3 regions of the Spirillospora sp. NPDC048911 genome follow, and region 1 is predicted to be linked to each of the others. Evidence: predicted binding sites of a transcription regulator. Region 1 holds the regulator's gene; each other region holds the start of a gene.
What was found. Region 1 encodes HrcA, which represses chaperone genes, less so after heat shock. Its sites were predicted from a motif close to TTGGCACTCTCNNNNNGAGAGTGCCAA; they were not measured.

Region 1 (3,274 bases):
GTTGAGCCCCTGCTGGCCGTGGTGGCGCAGGAACGGCGACTCGTCCTTCTTGATCAGGTAGACCAGCAGCGGCGCGATGAAGCCGAGCAGGAACTGGCCCAGGTGGCAGAGCAGCCCCCAGGTCCGGTCGTCGGAGGTCGGGCCGTACCCCTGCCCGTACGGCTGCACCTGGCCGCCGTAGCCGTACGACTGGTCGTAGCCGGGCGCCTGCCCGTACCCCGGCACCTGCTCGTAGCTCGGCGACTGGCCGTAGCCCTGCTGCTGCCCGTAGCCTTGTTGCTGGCCATAGCCGGGCTGTTGCTGTTGCCCGTAGCCGGGCTGGCCATAGCCCTGCTGCTGGCCGTACCCGGGTTGGTCCTGCCCGTAGCCCGGCTGCTTCTGTCCGTAGTCCGGTTGTTCCGGGGGCCCGTACGTCATCGCCTGCTCCTCGATGGGTTCGGCTTACAGCGGCGGGGGGCGTCAGATGTTCGGTTTCATCGGTTTCAGGGGACCGTCACGAAGTCGATCAACTCTTCGACGCGGCCCAGGAGTTCTGGTTCCAGGTCGGTGTAGTCGGACACGGATCGCAGGATCCGCTTCCATGCCGCCCCCACGTTGTCCTCCCAGCCCAGTGCCGCGAGCACCCCCTCTTTCCAGGGTACGCCGCGCGGGACTCGTGGCCACCCGGGAATGCCCACCGCGGCGGGCTTGACCGCTTCCCAGACGTCGATGAACGGATGCCCGGTGACCAGCACGTGCGGGGACGAGACCCGCGCGGCGATCCGGCTCTCCTTGGAACCCGCCACGAGATGGTCGACGAGGACGCCGAGCTTGCGCTCGGGGCCGGGGCCGAACTCGTCGACGATGGCCGGAAGGCCGTCGACGCCCTCCAGGTACTCGACCACGATGCCCTCGACCCGCAGGTCATGGCCCCAGACCTTTTCCACCAGCTCGGCGTCGTGCACGCCCTCCACGTAGATGCGGCTCTCCTTGGCGACCCTGGCCCGCAGCCCCGGAACGGCGATCGACCCTGAGGCCGACCGCGCTGGCCTGCCCCCGGCCATGCCTGTCCCTGCCGCGCCGGTCCCCGCGGCGCCGGTCCCGGTCGGCCGGACGAGCGTCACCGGCTTGCCGTCGATCAGGAAGCCCGCCTTCGTCAGCGGGAAGACCCGCCGCTTGCCGAACCGGTCCTCAAGGGTCACGCCGAACTTGTCGCAGCCGACCACGGCGCCGCAGAAGCCGCTGCCGGGATCTTCCACCACGAGGTCGATTTCGGCCGGGATCTCGGGAATCTGGCCTTTGCGGGGACGTCGCCAGTCGCCCGCGAGAACGTCGTCACCGTAGTCCTTGCTCTGCACGGATCGGCACTCTAGTGACCGGAGACCCTCCGGGCATCCTCCTGATCGTCCCTTCCGGGCCGTACACTTGGCACTCGTAAGTACGGAGTGCCAGTACAGGCGGCACCCGCAGGCAGCGCCAGTACGGGGGCGAAGGAGGTGACCACGTGCTCGACGACCGCAAACTCGAGGTCCTGCGCGCCATAGTCGAGGACTATGTCTCCACCAATGAGCCGGTCGGCTCCAAAGCCTTGGTCGACCGGCACAACCTCGGTGTGTCCTCGGCCACGATCCGCAACGACATGGCCGTCCTGGAAGAGCAGGGTTACATCGCCCAGCCGCACACCAGCGCGGGCCGTATCCCCACCGACAAGGGCTACCGGCTCTTCGTCGACCGGCTGTCCACGGTCAAGCCGCTGTCGTCGGCCGAGCGCCGGGCCATCGAGACGTTCCTCAACGGCGCGTACGACCTCGACGACGTCGTCGGCCGCACCGTCCGGCTGCTCGCCCAGCTGACCCGCCAGGTCGCGGTCGTGCAGTACCCCTCGCTCACCCGCTCGTCGGTGCGGCACGTGGAGCTGGTGCCGGTCGCCTCGCGCCGGCTGCTCCTCGTCCTGATCACCAACACCGGCCGGGTGGAGCAGCGGGTCATCGACACCTACGGCGAGGTGTCGGAGGAATCGATCGGCCACCTGCGCGCGTTGCTCAACACATGTCTGGACGGTTGCGGGCTGGGCGAGGTCCCGGTCGCGGTGGCCGACCTGCCGGAGAAGGTCGCTGCCGACGATCGGCCGGTTGCGGCCGCGGTCCTGTCGGTCCTGCTGGAGACCCTCGTCGAGAAGCACGACGAAAAGATCGTGTTCGCGGGGGCCGCCAACCTGGCCGCCGTCGACTTCTCCCGGAGCCTGCGCGACGTCCTCGAAGCCCTGGAGGAACAGGTGGTCCTCATGCGGTTGCTCGGGGAAACCGGTGATTCCTCTACTCTTACGGTGCGCATCGGTACCGAGAACCCCGACGAGGGGCTCCGGTCCACCTCCGTCGTCGCCGCCGACTACGGAGTCGGCGATCAGACACTGGCCCGGCTGGGAGTGCTCGGGCCGACACGCATGGACTACCCCAGCACGATGGGAGCGGTACGGGCAGTGGCACGCTACGTCGGACAGATCCTGGCGGGTTCGTAAGTGGCCAACGACTACTACGCGACCCTAGGGGTCCGCCGCGACGCGAGCGCGGACGAGATCAAGAAGGCGTACCGCCGGCTCGCGCGCGAACTGCACCCTGACGTCAATCCGGATCCGGAGACGCAGGAGAAGTTCAAGGAGATCACCCAGGCCTACGAGGTGCTCTCCGACCCGAAGAAGCGCGAGATGTACGACCTGGGCGCCGATCCGTTCGCCCCGGGCGGCGGCGCGGGCGCGGCCGGGTTCGGCGGCGCCGGGTTCCCGTTCAGCGACATCATGGACGCCTTCTTCGGCACGGCCACGTCCCGGGGGCCGCGCAGCCGCGCCCGGCGCGGCCGCAACGCGACCCTGCGCGTCGAGCTGAGCCTCCAGGAGACCGCGTTCGGCACGACGCGCGAGCTGTCGATCGACACCGCGGTCGTCTGCACGAGCTGCACCGGCTCCGGATGCGCGCCCGACACGCGTCCCGAGACCTGCGACACCTGCCACGGCCGTGGCGAGGTCCAGCAGGTCCAGCGCTCGTTCCTGGGCCAGGTCATGACCTCTCGGCCCTGCCCGCAGTGCGGTGGCTACGGCAGCGTCATCCGCACGCCGTGCCCGGAGTGCTCGGGCGACGGCCGGGTCCGGACGCGCCGCACGGTCAAGGTCAAGATCCCGGCGGGCGTCGAGAACGGCATCCACATCCAGCTGGCCGGCGAGGGCGAGGTCGGCCCGGGCGGCGGTCCCCCCGGCGACCTGTTCCTGGAGATCGTCGAGCGGCCGCACGAGATCTTCGAA
Region 2 (3,274 bases), on a different contig from region 1:
GTCGCGGCGTTGTAGCCGTGCCCGGCGGGCAGCTCCCGCACCTTGGAGACGACGACGTAGCCCTCCTGGCCGGCGTTCTCGGAGATCCAGCGGGCCGGCTCGACCAGGGCGCGGCGCAGGGCCTCGGCACCGGTGGCCTCGTCGCCGCTGAGGCCGAGGGCGTCGAAGCCCTCCTTGGCCACGTGCACCAGGGCGCTGCCGCCGCCGGACACGATGCCCTCCTCGATCGCCGCGCGGGTCGCCGAGATGGCGTCCTCGAGGCGGTGCTTCTTCTCCTTCAGCTCCACCTCGGTGGCGGCGCCGACGCGCAGCACGCAGACCCCGCCGGCCAGCTTGGCCAGGCGCTCCTGCAGCTTCTCGCGGTCCCAGTCGGAGTCGCTGTTCTCGATCTCGACCTTGATCTGGTTGATCCGGGCGCTGATCTCGTCCTGCGAGCCCTCACCGTCGACGACCGTGGTGGCGTCCTTGGTGACGGTGATCCGGCGGGCCCGGCCGAGGTCGTCCAGGCCGATGCCGTCGAGCTTGAGACCGATGGCCTCGCTGACGACCTGGCCGCCGGTGAGGGTGGCCATGTCGCCGAGCATCGCCTTGCGGCGGTCGCCGAAGCCGGGCGCCTTGACGGCGACCGACGTGAAGGTGCCGCGGATCTTGTTGGCCACGAGCAGCGCCAGGGCCTCGCCCTCGACGTCCTCGGCCACGACCAGCAGCGGCTTCTTGGTCTGGGCGACCTTCTCGGCCAGCGGCAGGAACTCCTGCACGTTGGAGATCTTGCCGTCGACGATCAGCACGTAGGCGTCCTCCAGGACGGCCTCCATGCGCTCGGCGTCGGTCACCATGTGCGGCGACAGGTAGCCCTTGTCGAACTGCAGGCCCTCGGTGAACTCCAGCTCCAGGCCGAAGGTGTGGGCCTCCTCGACGGTGATGACGCCGTCCTTGCCGACCTTCTCGAACGCCTCGGCGATCAGCTCGCCGATCTTGGCGTCCTGCGCGGAGATCGTCGCGACACCGGCGATGTCGCTCTTCTCCTCGATCTCGCGCGCGGACTTGAGGAGCTGGTCGGACACGAACTGCGCCGCCGCGTCCATGCCCCGCTTGAGGCTCAGCGGCGAGGCGCCGGCGGCCACGTTGCGGATGCCCTCGCGCACGAGCGCCTGGGCGAGCACGGTCGCGGTGGTGGTGCCGTCACCGGCGATGTCGTTGGTCTTGGTCGCGACTTCCTTGGCGAGCTGGGCGCCCAGGTTCTCGTAGGGGTCCTCCAGCTCCACCTCGCGGGCGATGGTGACGCCGTCGTTGGTGATGGTCGGCGCGCCGAACTTCTTGTCGATGACCACGTTGCGGCCGCGCGGGCCGATGGTCACCTTGACCGCGTCCGCGAGGGCGTTCACGCCGCGCTCAAGAGCCCGGCGAGCGTCCTCGTCGAATTCCAGAATCTTCGCCATACGGATAACTCCCAAACTCCGTTGTACGGCAGACACGTCATGCGAGCGCCCCGGACCCGCCCCTGTTTCGGGCGGATCCGGGGCGTCGCATCACATCTCGGTGATTACTTCTCGACGATCGCGAGGACGTCGCGAGCCGAGAGCACGAGGTACTCCTCGTTGTTGTACTTGACCTCGGTGCCCCCGTACTTGCTGTAGAGCACGACGTCGCCGACGGACACGTCGAGCGGCACGCGCTCGCCCTTGTCGTCGACGCGTCCCGGGCCCACCGCGAGGACGGTGCCCTCCTGGGGCTTCTCCTTCGCGGTGTCGGGAATGACCAGGCCCGACGCGGTGGTGGTCTCGGCCTCGAGCGGCTGGACCACGATGCGGTCCTCAAGCGGCTTGAGAGCAACCTTGGTGGCGGTCGTCACGATCTGACCTCCCCTTCGTGGTGTCCTCGACCGGCCTCGGCGAGGCCGGTCGCGCATGTGGCAGAAGAGGCGACCCTGGACCGGCCTGTCGTCGCGGGTGCCAGACCGACCTTTGTGTCGCTGTGTGGTTGGCACTCTCACGTGGAGAGTGCCAGTCATGGAGACTATGCAATCGCCGGTAACCCGTCAACACGAACACGGTCAACCCCTGGGGCGTCTTCCGGTGTTCATCGCGGCGCTACCGTCCACCGTATGGACATCGCGGCGTTCTCGAACCTTCTGACCCCGTCCGGCCAGGCGGTTCTGGCGGAGGCGGCGGGCGCGGACCTCAGCGAGAACGGGCTCATCACCACCGCCTCCCGGCTCCGTGAGCACCATCACGCCGACCTCGTCGCCGCCGCCCTCACCCAGGTGCGCCTCCGCGAGCGCGCACGCGCCAAGTTCGGCGAGGACGCCGCCCGGATGTACTTCACCCCGGCGGGGCTGGAGCAGTCCACCCGAGCCTCCGTGGCCGCGTACCGGGCCCGCCGCTTCGCCACATCGGTCTCGTCCGCCTCGACGCTGGAGCTCGGGTGCGGGATCGGCGGCGACCTCATCGCCCGGGCGCGCGCGGGGCTGCGCGGCGTGGGGGTCGAGCTCGATCCGCTGACGGCCGCGGTGGCGCGGGCGAACGTCGCCGCGTTCGGGCTCGGCGAGCTGGCCTCAGTCCGCGAGGGTGACGCCACGCGGGAGGATCCCGGCGGGTACGGGACGGTGTTCGCCGACCCGGGCCGGCGGACGGCGCGCGGGCGGGTCTTCGACCCCAGGTCGTACGAGCCGCCGCTGGACACGGTGCTGGAGCTGGCGGGACAGGTGGGCGGCGCCTGCGTGAAGGTGGCGCCCGGCATCCCGCACGAGGCGGTCCCGGCCGGCGCCGAGGCCGAATGGATCTCGGTCGGCGGTGAGGTCAAGGAGGCCGCGCTGTGGCTCGGTGACCTCGCCGGGGACGTACGCCGCCGGGCCACGCTGATGACAGAGGAAAAACTGATCACAGAGGGGGACCGGGCGTCCGTCGAGACGCTGACGCCCGACCCCGGGCTGGGCGATCCGGCCGTACGCGAGTGGGGGCGCTACCTGTACGAGCCGGACGGGGCCGTCATCCGGGCCCATCTGGTCGCCGAGGTGGCGGCGCGGGTGAACGGCGGGCTCGCCGACCCGCTGATCGCCTACGTGACCTCCGACGACCTCGTCCCGACCCCGTTCGCCGCCGCCTACGAGATCGAGGACGTCCTGGGGTTCTCGCTGAAGCGGCTGAAGGCCGAGCTGCGGCGCCGCGAGGTCGGCGTCCTCACGATCAAGAAGCGCGGCTCGGCGGTCGACGTCGACCGGCTCCGGCGCGACCTCGGTTTCGCGCGGCGGGCCCCCAGGGGCGCGAAAGAGATG
Region 3 (3,274 bases), on a different contig from region 1:
CGATGCGGTGCTTGCGCTCCTTCAGCTCGACCTCGGTCGCCGCGCCGGCCTTGATGACGGCGACGCCGCCGGCCAGCTTGGCGAGGCGCTCCTGGAGCTTCTCGCGGTCGTAGTCGGAGTCGGTGTTGTCGATCTCGGTGCGGATCTGGTTGACCCGGCCCGCGATCTCGTTGGCGTCACCGGCGCCGTCCACGATGGTGGTCTCGTCCTTGGAGACGACGACCTTCCGGGCGCGGCCCAGCATGTCGAGCGTGGTGCCCTCCAGCTTGAGGCCGACGTCCTCGCTGATGACCTGGCCGCCGGTCAGCGTGGCGATGTCGCCCAGCATGGCCTTGCGGCGGTCACCGAAGCCCGGGGCCTTGACGGCCACGGACTTGAAGATGCCACGGATCTTGTTGACGACGAGCGTGGCCAGGGCCTCGCCCTCGACGTCCTCAGCGATGATCAGCAGCGGCTTGCCGGACTGCATGACGCCCTCGAGCACGGGCAGCAGGTCCTTGTTGGCCGACGCCTTGCCCTGAACGATCAGGATGTACGGGTCCTCGAGGACCGCTTCCATCCGCTCGGGGTCGGTCACGAAGTAAGGCGAGATGTAGCCCTTGTCGAAGCGCATGCCCTCGGTGAGCTCGAGTTCGAGCCCGAAGGTGTTGCTCTCCTCGACGGTGATGACGCCTTCCTTGCCGACCTTGTCCATCGCCTCGGCGATCATCTCGCCGATCTGCGCGTCGCCGGCGGAGATGGAGGCCGTGGAAGCGATCTGCTCCTTGGTCTCCACGTCCTTGGCGAGCTTGGACAGCTCCTCGCTCACGCGCTCCACCGCGGCCTCGATGCCCCGCTTGAGGGACATCGGGTTGGCGCCGGCGGCCACGTTGCGCAGGCCCTCACGGACCAGCGCCTGAGCAAGGACGGTCGCCGTCGTCGTGCCGTCACCGGCGACGTCGTCGGTCTTCTTCGCGACCTCCTTGACCAGCTCGGCCCCGATCTTCTCCCACGGGTCCTCGAGCTCGATCTCCTTGGCGATCGACACACCGTCGTTGGTGATCGTGGGAGCGCCCCACTTCTTCTCCAGAACGACGTTGCGGCCCTTCGGCCCAAGGGTGACCTTTACGGCATCAGCGAGCTGGTTCATGCCGCGCTCAAGGCCGCGGCGGGCCTCCTCGTCGAACGCGATCATCTTTGCAGCCATAGGCTCCAGTCCTCCCGGAACAAGGTGGCTATGACGGATCGAGCCGACGCCCGCGACGGACGGCCCCACCTCGAACGGCTTCCATTCCGCCGCCGAGAACAAGGCCTCATCGCCCCGACCCAGACTGTGGGATTGTCACTCTCCACAGGTGAGTGCCAACCGTTTGTTTAGCACTCTACCCTGCCGAGTGCAAGCCTCGAACATCCCCACCAAGGTCAGGCCGATCTACCTGCCCGGAACCGGCCTCACCTGGGACAAAGACCACGAAATCCTGATAAGACCGGCCCTGCTGACCGCCGCTGTAAGCCACCGTAATCCGTCGTTCACGGAACGCTCGCGGAACAGACCCCTCCTGGCCAGGCGACCAAGTACCCACACCGCCACCAGCGCGCGTCGCCCTGGTGCGGCTGGTCACGGGGTCCGCCAAGTGCGGCTGGTCACTCCGGTGGGTGCGGCTGGTCACGGGGTCCGTGCTGCCGACCGGACGGCGGTCACGTCCAGCCATAAGTCTCCGGTCGACGAGCGAACTCGCCCCTCTGGGCGCCTTCGGCATTGGCAGAGCCGCCACCGCTCAGGCCAGCGGTGAAGCCGATCTGAAGCTGCCGAGGGCTTCACTGGTGCCGCTTGCAATCAGCACCCTGGGAGGGTCCACGCATGCGCACGTTCAAGACCATCGCCGTTACTGGAAGCCTGGCCGCGCTCACGCTCGGCGTCGCCGCCGTCCCCGCACAAGCCGTGACCGTGGCCAATGCCAGCAACCAGCAGATCGCACCGCGAACCTCGGCCGACTGCATCTACTACCTCAATCGCGCCGGTTTTCCCACCACCGTCGAGAGAGTCAGAGGATGCAATCTCGGCGGAGCCGGTTTTGTTGGTGCCTGCCGGAGCTGGCTTACGGCCAACGCGGGAGTAGACGCCTACAACGCCCGGAATGCGTGCGCCCTCGCAGACTCCTGACAGCACGCCCCAAGGCCGGGCACTACGCGAGGCCATGGCGGGACGGACGGCCCTGGTTGTGCAGGACGGGGTCGTCCGTTCGCAGGTCAGGGCTGTCTACTCGTCGTCTCACTCCGCCCCTGCCCTCTTCGTCGCACCGCCGACGGCCAGAACCAGTCTCAGCCTCGCCGCCGAGGTTCGCTTCCCATGGTTCGGAGGGTTAGGTCAATCTGGTCAGCGGGGAACAGAAAAGCGGCCATGCCGGACTTCGTATGGGCATGGCATCAAATGGCTGCGTCAGACGGCTCTCACGCCGTCCGCCTGCGGGCCTCTGTCGCTCTGCGTTATCTCGAACTCGACTCGCTGACCCTGTTCGAGGCTGCGGTAGCCGTCCATCTGGATCGCCGAGTAGTGCACGAACACATCCCGGCCGCCGTCGACCGCGATGAAGCCGTACCCCTTGTCGGCGTTGAACCACTTGACTGTGCCCTGAGCCATACCGAAACCCTGCCGCTCGTCCGTGACCCCCGGCCACGGTCAACGCTTGCGGGTCTCGCCCCTTCTACCGCGAGACCCGTCGACCAGCGCCCGGGTCTCCATGACCTCAAGGGCCGCGGCGGGGTCGACCCGGCGTGATCGGGGTCGACCATATAGGTGACCCGATGCCGGTGACAGCCCTTACGACCGAAGTCTTGACGGCCGGTAATGGTCACCATCGGAGGCCCGTACGAGAGGCAGCACTTCCTCCTCGAGACGCCGGGACAAACGGAGCCCGTAACGCGTCTCCAAACGGTCCCGCGCCCGCAGATATCGAGCCGCTGCCTCCTCGAGTGAACGGGGAATGACAGCGATGCCGAGTGGTTCCAGAAGGTGCCGGCTCATCTTGAGGAGTTCGCCTCGTACCCGATCGGCCATACCGTGGCGCCGCTTGCTGACCAGCCACAACGACCAGTCCCAGAAATGCGCGTCGACCGCGGCGAGAGTGTCGGGCCCGACCCGCCACGGCGGATTCCAGCTGCGCGGAACGTCCGGGAAGATCAGGTCCACCTTGGCCGGTCCGGCGAAGATGAGCAGATAGCTCTCGTAGTCGCCGAGCGGATCCCACTGCGCGGCGAGCGGCTCGTACGGGGAAACGAGTTTTGGCAGGTCCGA

Region 2: a site for HrcA is predicted at 1,981-2,007, ahead of groES (co-chaperone GroES). Genes of this name have one in related genera too.
Region 3: a site for HrcA is predicted at 1,319-1,345, ahead of groL (chaperonin GroEL). Genes of this name have one in related genera too.

What each region holds. Positions count from the first base shown of each region.
Region 1 is NZ_JBICUD010000002.1:785,966-789,239, forward strand. It holds gene ACGFNU_RS10860 (DUF4870 domain-containing protein) at 1-417, opposite strand, end outside; gene ACGFNU_RS10865 (DUF3097 domain-containing protein) at 483-1,337, opposite strand; gene hrcA (heat-inducible transcriptional repressor HrcA) at 1,484-2,497, shown strand; gene dnaJ (molecular chaperone DnaJ) at 2,498-3,274, shown strand, end outside.
Region 2 is NZ_JBICUD010000005.1:734,154-737,427, forward strand. It holds gene groL (chaperonin GroEL) at 1-1,439, opposite strand, end outside; gene groES (co-chaperone GroES) at 1,544-1,855, opposite strand; gene ACGFNU_RS26200 (SAM-dependent methyltransferase) at 2,105-3,274, shown strand, end outside.
Region 3 is NZ_JBICUD010000015.1:270,059-273,332, reverse strand. It holds gene groL (chaperonin GroEL) at 1-1,186, opposite strand, end outside; gene ACGFNU_RS47285 (hypothetical protein) at 1,841-2,143, shown strand; gene ACGFNU_RS47280 (cold-shock protein) at 2,420-2,620, opposite strand; gene ACGFNU_RS47275 (hypothetical protein) at 2,801-3,274, opposite strand, start outside.